4 regions of the Teichococcus globiformis genome follow, and region 3 is predicted to be linked to each of the others. Evidence: predicted binding sites of a transcription regulator. Region 3 holds the regulator's gene; each other region holds the start of a gene.
The links. Region 3 encodes LexA, which represses DNA repair genes until DNA is damaged. Its sites were predicted from a motif close to TGTTCTANNTANGTTC; they were not measured.

Region 1 (3,765 bases), on a different contig from region 3:
GCATCGACAACATCACCCTCCTTGGCCTGACGCTGGCTGTCGGCCTTGTGGTGGACGACGCCATCGTGATGCTGGAAGCCATTGTCCGGCATATCGAGGAAGGCATGCATCCCCTGGCCGCCGCCATTCGCGGATCGAGGGAAATCGGCTTCACCATCATCTCCATCACCCTCTCGCTGATCGCGGTGTTCCTGCCGATCCTGCTGATGGGCGGCGTGGTGGGCCGGGTGTTCAACGCCTTCGCCGCCACGGTATCGCTGGCCGTCATCACCTCCTGCGTGGTGTCGCTGACGCTGACGCCGCTGATGGCCAGCCGCTTGCCGGCGCACCCTCGCCCTTCCCGCTTTGACGCGCTGCTGGAACGCGGCTTCCAGGCGGTGGAGCGCGGCTATGGCTGGATGCTGGACCGCGCGCTGCGCTTCCGCCCGGCCGTTTGGCTGGTGTTCCTGGCTTCGATCGGTCTGTCCGGCTGGCTCGCCATCTCCATCCCCAAGGGCTTTTTCCCGGTGGAGGATACGGGCCTGCTTAGCGTGTCGACCGAAGGGCCTCAGGACACCTCCTTCGACGACATGGTGGTGCGTCAGGCGCATGTGGCTGAAATCGTCGCACGTCACCCTTCGGTGGTTCAGGTGAACTCCTCGGCCGGGATCGGCGGCAACAGCCAGGCACTGAACCAAGGACGCATGTTCGTCCAGCTCAAGCCGCGCCGCGAACGGGCGCCGATCGGCGACATCATCCAGGAACTGCGGCGGCAAACCGCCGGCATTCCGGGCATGCGCGTCTACTTCAATCCCATCCAGAACCTGAATTTCGGCGCCCGGCAATCGCGCACGCTCTACCAGTACACGCTGCAAGGCCTCAGGGCCGACGAGCTTTATGTCTGGTCCGAGCGAATGACCGACGCCCTGCGTCGGCTGCCCGAACTGCAGGATGTGAATTCCGATTTGCAGATGGCCGCCCCCATTCTATCGGTGAATGTGGATCGCGATCGCGCAGCGGCGCTCGGCGTCAATGTCGAGCAGGTCCGGCAGGCCCTCTACTCAGCCTTCGGTGCCCGGCAAATCAGCACCATCTATGGCGCGTCCGACAGCTACTCGGTGATCCTGGAGGCGCTGCCGCGCGACCAGCAGGACGAGGCGGGGCTCGCCAAGATCTACCTGCGCGGAAGCGGCGGGCGGCTGGTGCCGCTGGCCGGCATCGCCACGCTGGAGCGTCGCGTCGGTCCGCTGACCGTGGCGCATCAGGGCCAGTTACCTGCCGTGACCATCGGCTTTAACACGGCTCCGGGCGTGGCTCTCGGGCAGGCCACGGAAGCCATCGCCGCTCTGGAACGGGATTTCGGCCTGCCGCCCACCATTGTCACCGGCTATGCCGGCACGGCGCAGATCTTCCAGGAGGCTTTGGCCGGCCAGGGCATGCTGCTGCTGGCCGCGGTGCTGATCATGTACGTGGTTCTGGGGGTGCTCTACGAATCGCTGGTGCACCCACTGACCATTCTGTCAGGCCTGCCGCCGGCGGCGCTTGGCGCACTGGCGACGCTGTGGCTGTTCGGCCTCGATCTTTCCGTGATCGCCGTGATCGGCGTGCTGTTGCTGATCGGACTGGTCAAAAAGAACGCCATCATGGTGGTGGATGTGGCCATCGCCCGCATGAAGACGGGGGAAGATCCTCGGTCGGCCGTGCGTGAGGCCAGCCTGATTCGGTTCCGCCCGATCATGATGACAACCCTAGCCGCGGCTGCGGGCGCGGTCCCGATCGCGGCGGGCTGGGGTGCAGCGGCCGAGTTGCGGCAGCCTCTGGGTCTGGCGGTGGTGGGCGGGCTCGCTGTGTCGCAGGCCCTGACCCTGTTCGTCACCCCGGTGCTGTTCCTGGCTTTCGAGGGGCTGGCGCGACGGTTCAGCCGCGCCGGAAGCACCGTGCATCAACCGGCCGAATAGAAAGACCGATCAGTGGTCGCGGCCTCGTCCGGTGCGCGCCTGCAAGGCGTCGATGCGCTGGCTGGCCTCCGCCTTGGTGAGGGAGGGATCGAACTCTTCCCCAGCCTCCTGGCAGAGGGTCTGAAGATAGCTGGCCTGGGCACCGGTCATGCTCTCGTCCCCGGTGCTCCATTCGGCTGGGTCTTTCTCGGCACTGCCCACAGGCTGCCGGTCCTGGTCGCTGGTGTTCTTTGCCATCCTGCTTCTCCGGTTCTTCTTTCGTTCCTAGAACGGCCACGATGCCCTCGGGTTGCTCCACTGGCTTGCAGCACCATGATCCGGATAGGAGGGAAAGGATGACATTCCTCCCGGTAGAATTTATAGGGCAATGCTAAGATAGCTTAATACAGGATGCGGCTTGTGAGTGATACGCCACGAGTGCGGGTGTTCGATAACGGCGTCACAACCGCAACCTTCATCGACGCCGCCGCCCTCCACGGCACGCTGGTCGTCACCTTTGATCCCTTCACCTACCTTAATCCCGACGGGCCAGGCTTCGGCGAAGCCGTGCTGGTGGCGAGCGGCTACGACGTTCTGGCCTTTCAGAAACGCCAGGAGAACTTCTACCAGGAGCTGACCCGCGAGGATGTTGCGGCGGTGCTGAAGCCGTATCAGCATCGCTACCGCCGTCTGGTGTTCTATGGCTGCAGCGTCGGTGCCTACGCCGTGCTGTACTTCGGCACCGACTTCGAGGCCGACATCCTGTCCATCTCACCGCGCGTCTCGACCCACCCGATCTATGTGCGGGAACTGAGGCTCAGCGCCCGATGGGCCGAACTGCACAAGCATGGGTCGATGGCCGATCGGCCTTCCCGTGCCCGCCAGGTTGCGTTGATCTACGATCCGGTCCTGGTCAATCAGCCTGCGGCGAAGGCCGATATCTTGTTCATGGAGCAGGAGATTTTGCCGGGCTTCCCGGGAATCACCATCCACGCCCTGCGCCACACCGGCCACCCCAGCGCCAGTTCCCTGGCTGAAACGCACCAGTTGCGGCCTTTGCTTTCTCAGTTCCTGGAGCAAGGTCGCATGGATTTCGCGCCGTATCAGGCGCTGCGGGCCAGTTCGCCCACCTACATGATGAATTTCTCGGCCTGGCTCTTGGAGCGCGGAAAGGCGCGCTGGGCTGCTTCCTTGGCGCAGCGGGCGGTGGACCTCGCCCCGCAGCTGGCAAACGTGCACTTCCAACGCAGCCATACCCATCTGGCGTTTGGCGAATTCGATGAGGCACGACAGGCAGCAAGGCTGGCCCTGAACATCGAGCCGCATCGGCACCACGAGCGGCTGCGGCTTTTGAATGCGTTCGAGGCGGCGGGCGATCTTGACGGCATGACCGGGCTGATCTCCGACGCGCTCGAGTTGCCGGAGGCGGCACTGGTCTCGACCGCGCGCTGTGCCCTGGCCGGGCGGGCCGCGCAAATGTTGGATACCGCCGGCAGAACGGAGGAGGCCCTAGCCTTCGCCCTTCGCGCCGTCACGCTCGGCGGACGCCCGAACCATCTGCTGCAGCAGGCCGCGCAGCTTCAGCTCAAGCTAGGGTACTGGGAGGAAGCCCTGGGGGTGCTGGACGAGGCGGCGGGCCTGCGCGCCGACGCGGCGCTGACCCACCGCCTGCGGGCCAAGGCGCTGGTGGAATTGAGCCGCACCGGAGACGCGCAGGCAGCGCTGCGCCGCGCGGCCACGCTGGATTCGGGAGACTGGACACTGCACCTGCAGATGGCGGAGTTGCACGCGATGAACTACGAAGCGCAGCAGGCGCGGCAGATCCTGCAAAACATCGTCCACGATGCCC
Region 2 (3,765 bases), on a different contig from region 3:
CCAATCCGATAATAAACACGACCAGATTGCCCCTCGGGCGCATGCCACCATTCCGGCTCGACACGCAGGGGGATCATGCCCAAATCATCCGGCACATCCTGCCGTAATGGGGAAGGACGACGCAGCAGCAGCACGGGCGCGTGCGGGATTGTCCACCCGGCTGGCACGGCAGGTGGCGGCCGGCTCGCTGCCCAAGGGGCGGCGGCATGCTCGGGCCAGTGGCTGGCCAGCGGCTCCACCCCTCGCACCTGCACACGCTGCGCCAAACGATCCAGCAATCGCAGCAACTCTTCCCGCCGTGCTGCCTCGCCGGAAGGGCCGAACCCCTGTTGCTGGCCTTGCAGCGGATCGGTAGCACTGGCCTCCAGCACCAGCCGCTCGAAACCCAGGCCTGGTTCCAGCCGCTCCAGCCGGCCGGCGAGCAGGCGCATCAGGTGATCAGGATCTCGCATGGCAAGGGCAGTGCCGACACGGAGTTCCTGCACCGCCCCATCGACTCGCCAAGCCAGCAAAGTGATGCGCCGCGCGCCGCGCCCCGCAGTATCCAGCCGGGCACAAAGCCGCCGCAACAGCCCGTCCACCGCACGGTCGATGGCGAGGCGGGTCGTGACCGGCTCGGCAAAATCCAGCGTGGCTTCCAGTTCAGGCAACGGCAAAACGGGATTGAGGGCCAAGCGAAGCTGGCCGGAAACAGCGTCCAGTCGCTCCAGCAGGGCGGTACCGAATCGGCGGGCCAAGGCACCCCGCGGCAGCGCCTGCAGGTCCCCCACCCGTCGCAGACCGAGCCGGGCCAAAGCCAGGAGCTGATCCTGTTCCAGTCGGAGCGCCGCACCCAAGCCCAGCGGAGCCACCGCCTCTGCCTCGATGCCGGAGGCCACAACAGGGTTGTCGAGCCGGCCACGTGCCAGTGCACCGGCACTCATGGCCGCCCCCGCAACGGCGCCGCGTGCCTCGATACCGCCACGGGCCAGCCGCACCCGGGCCTCCTGCAACAACTCCGCCTCGCCGCCCAGGAGATGAGCACAGCCGGTGATGTCCAGCAGCAAGCCGCACGGCGGATCGACCGCGGCAAGAGGGGTATAGCGGCGTGCCCAGAGTGCCAGGCTGCGCAGCGCGGCGGCCTCTGCCTCGGGCGCCGCATGACGCAGCACCAGGCCAGGCTGCAGCGCCCGCGCATCGGCCAGGGCCTGTCCGGCGAAAAGGCCGCCAGCGGCCGCCACAGCATCCACCGCCACCAGATGCCGGCGGCTGCCGGAACTGGCCCAACTGGCCAGCGGGACGCCCTGGGGCAATCCGGGTTCAGCCCTGCGCAACAGATCCGTTTCCCAGCAGGGCAGATGTAAGGCCAGGAAACGCGGCATCACCCCTCCTCCAGGAAAAGCGCGCCATTCCGCAGCAGCACCGGCCATGGACCGGTTGGCCGGCCACCTCTGGCGCGCAGCAGTTCCAGCGACCAACGAGGATTGTTAGAGACCTCAGACAGGTCACCGCGCGGCGATACGAACCAGCGCGTCGTCGCTGCACTGGGGCGTCGGCCGCCGCCTGCCCCTTCTTCCAGAAGCAGGCCGATGCCTCCTCCTGTTTCAGCCGCGAGATGCAGCCGCCTTGTGGCCGTCAGGTCGGCGCGCAGTGGGCCGATCGCCAGCACGACCCCGGCGACCGCCCGGCAGCGCAGCGCCTCCTCCATCGCCCAAAGCCCCTCAGTGGGACTGGGCGCCTCCACCAGCACGAGTCTCTCTGGTGGGAGCCCGCAGCGCGCGAGCCCCGGTGGCCAGGGGATATGGGGGGCGCGTTGCGCATGGATCCAGAGCACCGTTCCACCGGCCTGACCCAGCAAGGTGGCGCAGAAGGCTGCTCCGCACCCAGGTGCGGCGGCCAGCACTTCATGCAATGCACCACGCGCCAAGCCGCCGCCAGGCAACTCGATGCCGGCGCAAACCGGCAGCGGCCTGGCCTCCTGACGAAGAACCGGACGTTCGAGCCGCGCCAGTTCGGCGCGCAGAGAGGAAAGCGATGAGGTGGAGGCGGCAGACATGGGGCATGGTTGAGAAGCTGTGTGCCCTGACACTACAAGCCCGCGCATAAAAAGAACAAGACATGAACATGGCCGTGGAAAAAGCTCTGCCTTAGTCGCCCGGATTAACGATTCAGTGAGAGTGGTGGCCTAAAGTCTTTCTCGGCGATGCCCCCACGCCATCCCCCCATCCCAAGAAGGGATCCGGCCTTGCGCTGCCTGACCTTGATCCTCGGCTCCGCCGCCTTTCTGCTCAGCATCTGGCTGACATCTGGCCTGCTGGGCAATGCGCTGCTCGAGCCGTCCGAACAGGATTGCTCCACCGCCGCCGTGACACGGGAGGGGGCTTCCGCCGGACGCCTCAGCCCACGCGACATCGCGCTCGCCGTGTGCATGGTGCACCGCGACCTCCCCCCACGCCCACCGGCGGTTATCGCCCAGGCAGGCTGAGGGCCTTTACGCTCCCTCAGCCCAGCTTGCGAGCGGCGCGCCGCAGCAGCCAGCCCTGCAGGCCCGGCGCCTTCTGGATGGCGTCGCGCAGACGCTTCAACTCGGCCTCGGCCCGCGAGCGTTCCAGGGCCGCATCAACCGCATGGCCGCGTGCCACCTGCCGTTCTTCCTCCAGCGTCGCCAGCCGGCGCGCCAGCATCAGGCTTCCAGCCTCGGTGCGGTTCTGCTCGATCTGCTGCAGCAGCGTGCGAGCCTGTTCCAGCTCCTGCCTCAGACGCGAAATCTCGCGCCCCGGATCAGCCGCCACCGACCCACGTGCCATCCGGTTCGACGATCTCGGGGTGCCCTTCACTCGGCCACGGCCCATTCCACGCACTCCTCTCACAAGCCGGGGGCCTCGGGACTCGGCGCCGGCGGATCATCCGGCAGACTACGCATGAAGGCCGCGCTGTCGATGCCCCACGGTTCCGGCTTGGCAAGCGCCCGCAGCAAGGCTACCGCCGGTTCATGGACCTCTATCTTCCCGCCATGATGCTGCTTTCCGGTGGCGCCTTCATCCACAACCGCTCCACCGTTCCGGAGCTCCGCCCCGCTTCGGAAGCGGCCGACACGGTGTGGAAGCTGCTGGCGCGCTTCGCCTTCTTCCTGTGGCTCGGGCTACTGGTCTGGGGCATTTACCAGCGGCCGCTGATGGCGGTGCTCGTGGCCTTCATCCTGTCCCTGGCCTTGAACGTGGTGATTGCCAGCCGCGGCGCACGCCCGTTCTGGCCAGGCCTGTCCATGGGCATGTCGGCGATCGGTGCAGGGCTGGCGATTTACCTGCTGCTGGGCTGAGGAGGGTCAGGCGGTTCCGCCTGCATGCCTTCCTTCCGCCAGAACCTGCTGCAAATGGCGCAGCATGTCCGCCTGGCCGGCGGGCGGCACGGTGATAATGGGTCCATCCTGCACCACCGGCAGGTCGAGCCAGAGCGCCCCCGCATTCTGCAGGTCGGTCCTGATCGCGGGACAGGAAGTCATGCGACGCCCCTTTGCCAACCCGGCATCGACCAGCACCCAGGCCCCGTGGCCAATCGCAGCCACCATGCCGCCGGCCAGGGCCCAGTCGCGCAGGAGGGCCAAGACCTCGGGCTCCGCCCGCAAACGATCCGGCCCGACCAGCCCATCCGGCAAAACCAGCGCATCCCACTGCCCCGGCTGCACCGTTTCCAGCGTGTGATCCACCGGAACAGGCTTGGCCAGGGCTGCGGGGCCAGCCTGGCCGTCCCAGGACAGGATGCTGTCGCCTCCATCCCGCGGAACGG
Region 3 (3,765 bases):
TGCCTATTTCAGCGGGCTGGGTGGCTCCGGCTTCGCCCTAGGGCCGGCGGAACGGCTGGAGGGAGCACGTGAAAAGGCGCCCTTCGGCCAGGCCCGGACGGTTCTGGAACGGCGGGTCATGGCCGTGCTGCACGGCGGACAAGGTGCCATCGCAGCCGCGTTGCTGACCGGCAGTCAGAGTGGCATTCCAGACGACGACATGATCGCCATGCGGGATTCAGGGTTGGCCCACCTGCTGTCCGTCTCGGGTCTGCACATTGCGATCGTGATGGGGCTGGGATTCGGCGTGGTACGCTTCATGATAGCGCTGGTCCCGGCCATTGCCCTGCGCTGGGACAGCAAGAAGATCGCGGCGCCCGGAGCGCTGCTGCTGGGCTTCGGTTACCTTATGCTGACGGGTGCGCAGGTGCCCATGCAACGATCCTTTGCCATGGCTGCGGTGGTCACCCTGGGTGTCATGCTGGGGCGGCGCGCATTGTCCCTGCGCGTCCTGGGTCTTGCTGCCATGATCGTCATGGCGGTTCAACCGGCGGCGCTTCTCGGCCCGTCCTTCCAAATGAGCTTCGCCGCCGTCCTCGTGCTCATCGCAGGCGCCGAGTTGAGCGGACGCTTCATGTTGCGGTGGCAGCGCGGCCCGGAATGGTGGCGGCGGCCGGTGGTCCTGCTTGCGGGATCAGTGCTGACTTCCTTTCTGGCGGGGCTGGCGACGACCCCCTACGGCTTGCATCATTTTGGCCGGCTGCAGCTTTACGGCGTGGCGGCCAACATGGTGGCGGTGCCGCTGACCTCCTTCATCGTCATGCCGGCAGGAATGCTGGCGGCTGCCCTCATGCCGTTCGGCCTGGAAGAATGGGCCCTGCGCGTCATGGGGCTGGGGGTCGAGGCAACGCTGTTCACGGCGCGAACCGTGGCGTCCTGGCCGGGCGCCGCTCTCACGGCATTCCCAATTCCGCCGGCGGGCTTGCTGCTGGCCACTTTCGGCTTGTTGTGGCTCTGCCTCTGGCGCATGCGTTGGCGCTGGTGGGGCGCGCCGGTGGCGATGGCCGGCCTGCTCGGCGCATTTTTCGTGACACCGCCGGACATGCTGGTTTCCGCCGATGCGCGGCTGATCGCCTTCCGGACCGAGGAAGGCATGATCATTCAGCGCAACACCGGCGCTTCCGGCTTTGTGAGGGCCAACTGGTTGCGCAGCATGGGAGAGGATGATGCAGAGGCGCTGCCGTCTGACGGAGGGCCGGAAAACGGCACGTTGCGCTGCGAAGACCGGACCTGCCGCTTCCAGCCGATAGCAGGTGGGCCGGTGGCCATGCTGATCCGTGTGCCGAGACCCAAGCGTGGGCAAGAGGCGGAGGAGGTGAGGGCGCTGGCCTATTGCGATGATGCGACGCTGATGGTCTCGGCTGAACCGATCCGGGGACGCTGCCGGGGGGTAGGCGTCGTGGACCGGTTCAGCGTCTGGCGTGACGGGGCCCATGCGATCTGGCTGGGAACCGACGGTGTAAGGGTGCTGTCGGACCGGGCCGCGCGGGGCGACCGCCCTTGGGTCCCGCCACCCCCCCTCCCGGCCTGGAAGCGCCGGGAGATGGAGCAACAGGCGACGCGCACTCAGTAGCGGCGGAGAAGCCCTACCAGGCGGCCCTGCACCTTGACCCGGTCCGGGCCGAAGATGCGCGTCTCGTATCGCGGATTGGCCGCTTCCAGAGCGATGGAATTGCCCTTGCGCCGCAGCCGCTTCAGCGTCACCTCGTTCTCGTCCACCAGGGCCACCACCACCGATCCATTGTCCGCGATGTCGCCGCGGCGGATGATGACGGTGTCGCCATCCAGGATACCGGCACCCTCCATGGAGTCGCCCGCAACCTCCAACGCGTAGTGATCACCGCCACCCAGCAGCGCGGCGGGCACCTCCACCGTGCTGCCCTGGTCCCGCAGCGCCTCGATCGGCTGGCCGGCAGCAATGCGGCCATAGAGCGGGAGGTGAACCGCAGCGGCATCCTGCGCATTGCGGCTGGCCCCAGGAAGATTGGAGGCGAAGTTCCCGCGAATGACATTGGGAGCAAAGGCGGTTGCCGCCCGGGCGGTGTCGGTCCGGGGCGCGGGAGCCACGCTTTCCGGCAGGCGAAGCACCTCCAGGGCCCGTGCACGGTGGGCGCGGCGACGAAGGAATCCACGTTCCTCCAACGCCGTGATCAGGCGGTGGATTCCCGATTTGGACTTCAACTGCAACGCCTCCTTCATTTCCTCGAAGGAGGGCGAGAAGCCTGTGCTGCGCAGGTGATTGTCGATGAAAATCAGCAACTCATGTTGCTTGCGCGTGAGCATGCGGGGCTCCCCGGAACGGCCGGATCGGCGGCGTGTGCGGTTGCGAACAAAGCAGCAACCCGTACGATGTTCTAGGAAAGTTCTTGGTGTGCCGTCAACAGAGGATCGTCCCGATTCTCAACACAGCGGACTGCGACGCCTCTGCGGCACCGTTCAGATACCGAGCTCGGACAGAATGAGCGCCTCCGTCCAGGCTCCGGCGTCAAGACCCGGAGCGTCCGGAGCACGCCGGATCAGCGCGTCGCAGCCGGCCAGTGTTCGGAGCATCGAACTGTCCTGGCGGGAAGCGGGGGTGACTTGCAGAACGCCATCTTCGCGGCGGGTCACCGTTGCCCGAAGGTAGTCCTCGCGCCGGTCATTCTGCGGCAGGGGCGTTCCCAGGATCGCCGGGCGCAGCGGCGGAGCGGCGGCGGGCCGGCCGCGCAGCACTGCCAGAGCAGGCCAAAGGAACAACACGCCGCAAACCAGTGCGGAAACCGGATTGCCCGGAAGGCCGAGCAGCGGGGTCTGACCGAGCCTGCCCCAGATGAGCGGCTTGCCCGGCCGCATGGCGATCTTCCAAAAATCCAATGCGAAGCCTTGCGGACCCAGTGCCTGCTGGATCAGGTCGTGTTCGCCCACGCTGGCGCCGCCAGTGGTGAGCATCAGGTCGCAGAAGCGCGCCTCCGACGCGGCGGCGGCAATGGCGTTCACATCGTCGCGGGCGATGGGCAGCACCAGCGGCACTCCTCCTGCGGCCCGCACCAGGGCGGCCAGGGCATGGGCATTGGAGGATACGATGCCGCCGGGCGGGAGAGGTTCGCCGGGCAGCACGATCTCGTCGCCCGTGGCGAGGATGCCGATGCGCGGCTGACGGTGTACGCTGAGCCAGGGGTGATTGGCGGCGGCGGCGAGGCCGATGTCGCGCGCCGTCAGTTGCCGACCGGCCGGCAGCAGCAGGTCGCCGGCTGTGAAGTCAAGCCCGGCGCGACGGATCCAGCGCCCGGAGGCCACGGCTTCTTCCACCAGCACGGAGCCGCCTTCCGGCATCGCATCCTCTTGCAACAGGATGCCATCGGCACCTGCGGGGACCACGGCACCGGTGAAGATGCGCACGGCCTCGCCGGGACCGACCCTGCCGGAAAAGGGATGGCCCGCCGGCGCACTGCCGGTGACACGCAGCCGGGCACCCTGGCTCGCATCGGCGGCGCGCACGGCATAGCCATCCATGGCCGACACGTCGGCGGGCGGCTGGGTCAGCCGAGCATGCACCGGTGTAGCCAGCACACGGTTCCAGGCTTCCGGCAGGGCAACGCTTTCGGCACCCGTGGGACGAAGGGCGTCCAGGATGCGGGTGCGGGCTTCCTCGACCGGGATCACCGGGACGCCTCCCACAGCCCCGACTTGCCGCCTTCCTTGCGGGCCAGGTGGATGTTCTCCAACCGCATGCCGCGGTCGATTGCC
Region 4 (3,765 bases), on a different contig from region 3:
CCGGATGGTGGGTCTCTGGAAGTAACTGCTCCGCTTCCTCGCCACATGACGGAAAGCTTCTCGACTCTCGGCTTCGAGGTCCCGCGCACCCATGCGGCACGCCGCACACCCTGAGCTGCTCGCCAGCAAATCTTCGATAAGCAAGAAAAGCGCCGGACATATCCGGCGCTTTCATCATCCAAAACGCTCAGGCCGACACTATTCGGCCGCTGCGGCTTCGTCGGGTTCCGGTCCCACCATCATGCTGTTAGCAACGATACCAGCCTGAGACCTGATCCGCTGCTCAATGCTGTCGGCCATGGAGGGGTTGTCGCGCATGAACTGCTTGGCATTCTCGCGCCCTTGACCGATCCGCTGGCTGTCGCAGCTGAACCAAGCACCCGATTTCTCCACGACGCCGGCCTTCACGCCGAGGTCGATCAGTTCGCCAACCTTTGAGACGCCTTCGCCATACATGATGTCGAACTCGACCTGCCGGAAAGGCGGCGCCATCTTGTTCTTCACCACTTTGACGCGTGTCTGATTGCCGGTGACTTCCTCGCGATCCTTGATCTGCCCGATGCGACGGATCTCCAGGCGAACCGAGGCATAGAACTTCAGCGCATTGCCCCCCGTCGTTGTCTCCGGGTTGCCGAACATCACGCCGATCTTGAGCCGAATCTGGTTCAAAAAGATCAGCAAGGTGTTGGAGCGGGAAACCGAGCCTGTCAGCTTGCGCAGTGCCTGGCTCATCAGGCGGGCATGCAGGCCGACGTGACTGTCGCCCATTTCGCCTTCCAACTCGGCACGCGGAACCAGGGCGGCCACGGAGTCCACCACCAGCACGTCAACCGCGCCGGACCTGACCAGGGTGTCGGCAATCTCCAAGGCCTGTTCGCCGGCATCAGGCTGGCTGATCAGCAGATTATCGACATCGACGCCAAGCTTGCGGGCGTAGCCTGGATCGAGCGCATGCTCCGCATCCACGAAGGCGCAGGTGCCGCCGCGCTTCTGAGCCTCAGCGATGGCGTGCAGCGCAAGCGTGGTCTTGCCTGAGCTCTCAGGACCATAAATCTCTACAATACGTCCCTTCGGCAGGCCGCCGATCCCGAGTGCCAAATCCAGACCCAGTGATCCAGTTGGGATTACCTCAATTTCGTCGGATTGCTGCTTGGCGCCCATCCGCATGATGGAGCCTTTGCCGAAGGCCCTTTCGATCTGGCTGAGCGCAGCATCGAGTGCCTTGTTCTTATCCATTCTGGAAATCCCTTTCGCCAAAGGCGAGAATGTCGAGGTTCCAATCTAGTGAGCGTCTTGTCCCAAATCAGCAGGGCAGAATCGCGCTTCATCCACCTGAACTCTACCGTACGGTGGTCAATTTCCCCACAAAGATTTCAACATCACATAGAGCCATGAGTTCCCTATATGTTCTCTCCACCAAAGAAAGACAAGGGATCAATCAGCCGCCAATTTTCGAACAGCCTCTACAAGCTCTGCGGGGCGGTAGGGTTTTGCAAGATGCGCGAGGCGGTCCTCGGTTATGCCTTTCCCCACGATGGATGGGGCATATCCACTTACCAGCAGTACCGGAAGCGCAGGAAAGAATTGCCGCAGGCGGTCCCGCAGGGCAGGGCCGTCCATGCCTGGCATGACGACATCCGACACCAAGATCGATGGCCGGAGCCCCTCTTGCTCCACCAAGAACAGGGCAGCCTCGCCATCCTCAGCAGCCACAACATTCCAGCCTGCCCGACGTAAGGCCCGTTCAGCCAGCAGCCGTAGAGGCGCTTCATCGTCTACCAGGAGAAGTAACCCGGCAGGTTGGTGCTCAGCTGGGACAGTTGGCACTTTGCCGGATTTCGGCTGTTCTTCGCCCACCCCCTCAACACGCGGCAGCAGGATCCGGAAGCGCGTTCCCTGTCCGACCTCGCTGTCAAAGAGGACGTAGCCGCCGGACTGGCGAATGATTCCATAGACAGTGGCAAGCCCCATGCCGCTCCCACCGCTTCGCGCGCGGCTGGTGAAGAAAGGCTCGAAGATCCGACTTCGAATATCGGGAGAAATGCCACTTCCTGTATCTGCGACCTGCAGAACGCTCCATCTTCCAGCGGGAACATCATCCGGATCGGCGGAAAGCGGCTCCAGCAGCAAGGAGCGCCCTGTCGAGATCGAAAGCCGCCCGCCGTTCGGCATGGCGTTCCTTGCATTCATTGCAAGGTTCATCACCACACGATCAAGCTGCGAGGGATCAATGCGCACCAAACGTTCCGGCTCTTCCAGCGCCAGATCCAAGGTTATGCCCTGCCCCAGAACCGGCCGCAGCATCTGAGCCATGCTCCTGACCGCCCGATTGAGCGCAACATTCTGCGGGGTCAGAACCTGTTGTCTGGCGTAGGCCAGCAGCTGACGAACGAGCGCGCCGCCCCTTTCGGCTGCCTGCCTGATCTGCTCCAGCTCTTCCCGAGGCTGCGATACGCCTTTTTCATCTAGAAGCTGAACAGCTTGGTCGGCTGCTCCGATAACGACTGACAAGAGATTGTTGAAGTCATGCGCGATGCCGCCAGCAAGTGCGCCAAGTGCCTGGAGGCGCTCTGCTTCCTGTGTCTGAGCCACCAAGATGCTCTGCTGGCTGACGTCTTTCAGAATCACCGTGTCGCCGGCAACATCGCAACTGATCACCAGCAATGGCGCAAAGGTTGAGGGAGCCCGATCATCCAGCGTGGCAAGTTGAAGCTCCGCCTCTCCCTGTGGGTGCTGTGTCCATGCGAGGAAGTCATCACGCGACGAAGCGCGGAAGATGTTCTTTGCAGGCATGCCGGTGCGAACAGGTACGATGGGGCCGAGAACACGCAGCAGGGCTGTGTTCGCTTCCAGCAGGCACTTCTGCTTGTCCATGCGAAACGCAGCATCCGGGAGGCAGGCAAATAAATCATCGGCCGGCTTCGCCCCGACTTTGCGCGCCTTACGCCAATTCTCCAGCAGATTCACGTCGGCTACTCGGCGCCGCTGGACCTGAAGAAGGCCGCAGGCATGGCCATAGTCGCGGTGCTACGTCGAACAGGGAAGGAGAATCCGGCAGGCCCGTTCCGAAACCTGTTGCCAACCTGCACGTCCGCACTCCTGCTGGTGATCCACCGGGCCATAAGGAGTCATGCAAGCGGTGAATGAATCATTAACCCAGCGGCTGAAAGCGAAGCTTCTCCGGCGATTTTCTGCATCTTGAAGAGGATCGGAGCTGTTCGGATCGATCCTCTTCAAGATGAGCTTAGCTTGCCAGGGGAAGATGCTTGCTGATGTAGGGGGGCAAATTGAACGCTCCCACATGAATTTCCGGCGTCCAGTACTGCGTCTGGCCGGCCACACCGGCCGCCTCTGCCCTCTGCCGGATGGTGGCTACGTCGACCTGGCGCAAGGAAGCATCCTTTGCAGCCCACCCCAAAGTCATAAAGCCGCCTACATAGGTGGGAACCGCCACAACATAGGCCCAGATATCATTGAACGCCTTGCCACGACGAAGGCTGGTTACCTCAAGCTCCTCCGCCTGCATGATCGGCACGCCGCACTGATTGACAATCAGGCCGCGTTCAGACAGCAGCCGGGCCGCATTGGCATAGAACTCGTCCGTGAAAAGCACTTCGCCGACGCCGATGGGATCGGTCGAGTCAACGATCATAACGTCGAAGCTGCCAGTCTCGGCCTTACGGACATAGTCGATGCCGTCTCCGACGATGACTTCGGCACGGGGATCCGTCCAGGCCGAACCACCGATGTCCGGCATGTGCTCGC

Region 1: ACFOD4_RS11050 (DUF3072 domain-containing protein) is a predicted target of LexA. The motif match lies at 2,186-2,201, and genes of this name have one in related genera.
Region 2: ACFOD4_RS15250 (ImuA family protein) is a predicted target of LexA. The motif match lies at 2,089-2,104, and genes of this name have one in related genera.
Region 4: recA (recombinase RecA) is a predicted target of LexA. The motif match lies at 1,395-1,410, and genes of this name have one in related genera.

What each region holds. Positions count from the first base shown of each region.
Region 1 is NZ_JBHRTN010000010.1:44,397-48,161, reverse strand. It holds gene ACFOD4_RS11055 (efflux RND transporter permease subunit) at 1-1,937, shown strand, start outside; gene ACFOD4_RS11050 (DUF3072 domain-containing protein) at 1,947-2,174, opposite strand; gene ACFOD4_RS11045 (tetratricopeptide repeat protein) at 2,337-3,765, shown strand, end outside.
Region 2 is NZ_JBHRTN010000018.1:227,432-231,196, forward strand. It holds gene ACFOD4_RS15245 (Y-family DNA polymerase) at 1-1,361, opposite strand, end outside; gene ACFOD4_RS15250 (ImuA family protein) at 1,361-2,035, opposite strand; gene ACFOD4_RS15255 (hypothetical protein) at 2,225-2,464, shown strand; gene ACFOD4_RS15260 (hypothetical protein) at 2,481-2,786, opposite strand; gene ACFOD4_RS15265 (multidrug DMT transporter permease) at 2,972-3,298, shown strand; gene ACFOD4_RS15270 (DJ-1/PfpI family protein) at 3,305-3,765, opposite strand, start outside.
Region 3 is NZ_JBHRTN010000007.1:200,858-204,622, forward strand. It holds gene ACFOD4_RS06180 (ComEC/Rec2 family competence protein) at 1-1,612, shown strand, start outside; gene lexA (transcriptional repressor LexA) at 1,606-2,322, opposite strand; gene ACFOD4_RS06190 (molybdopterin molybdotransferase MoeA) at 2,476-3,681, opposite strand; gene moaC (cyclic pyranopterin monophosphate synthase MoaC) at 3,678-3,765, opposite strand, start outside.
Region 4 is NZ_JBHRTN010000010.1:204,453-208,217, reverse strand. It holds gene ACFOD4_RS11835 (RluA family pseudouridine synthase) at 1-114, shown strand, start outside; gene recA (recombinase RecA) at 199-1,236, opposite strand; gene ACFOD4_RS11825 (ATP-binding protein) at 1,435-2,967, opposite strand; gene speE (polyamine aminopropyltransferase) at 3,245-3,765, opposite strand, start outside.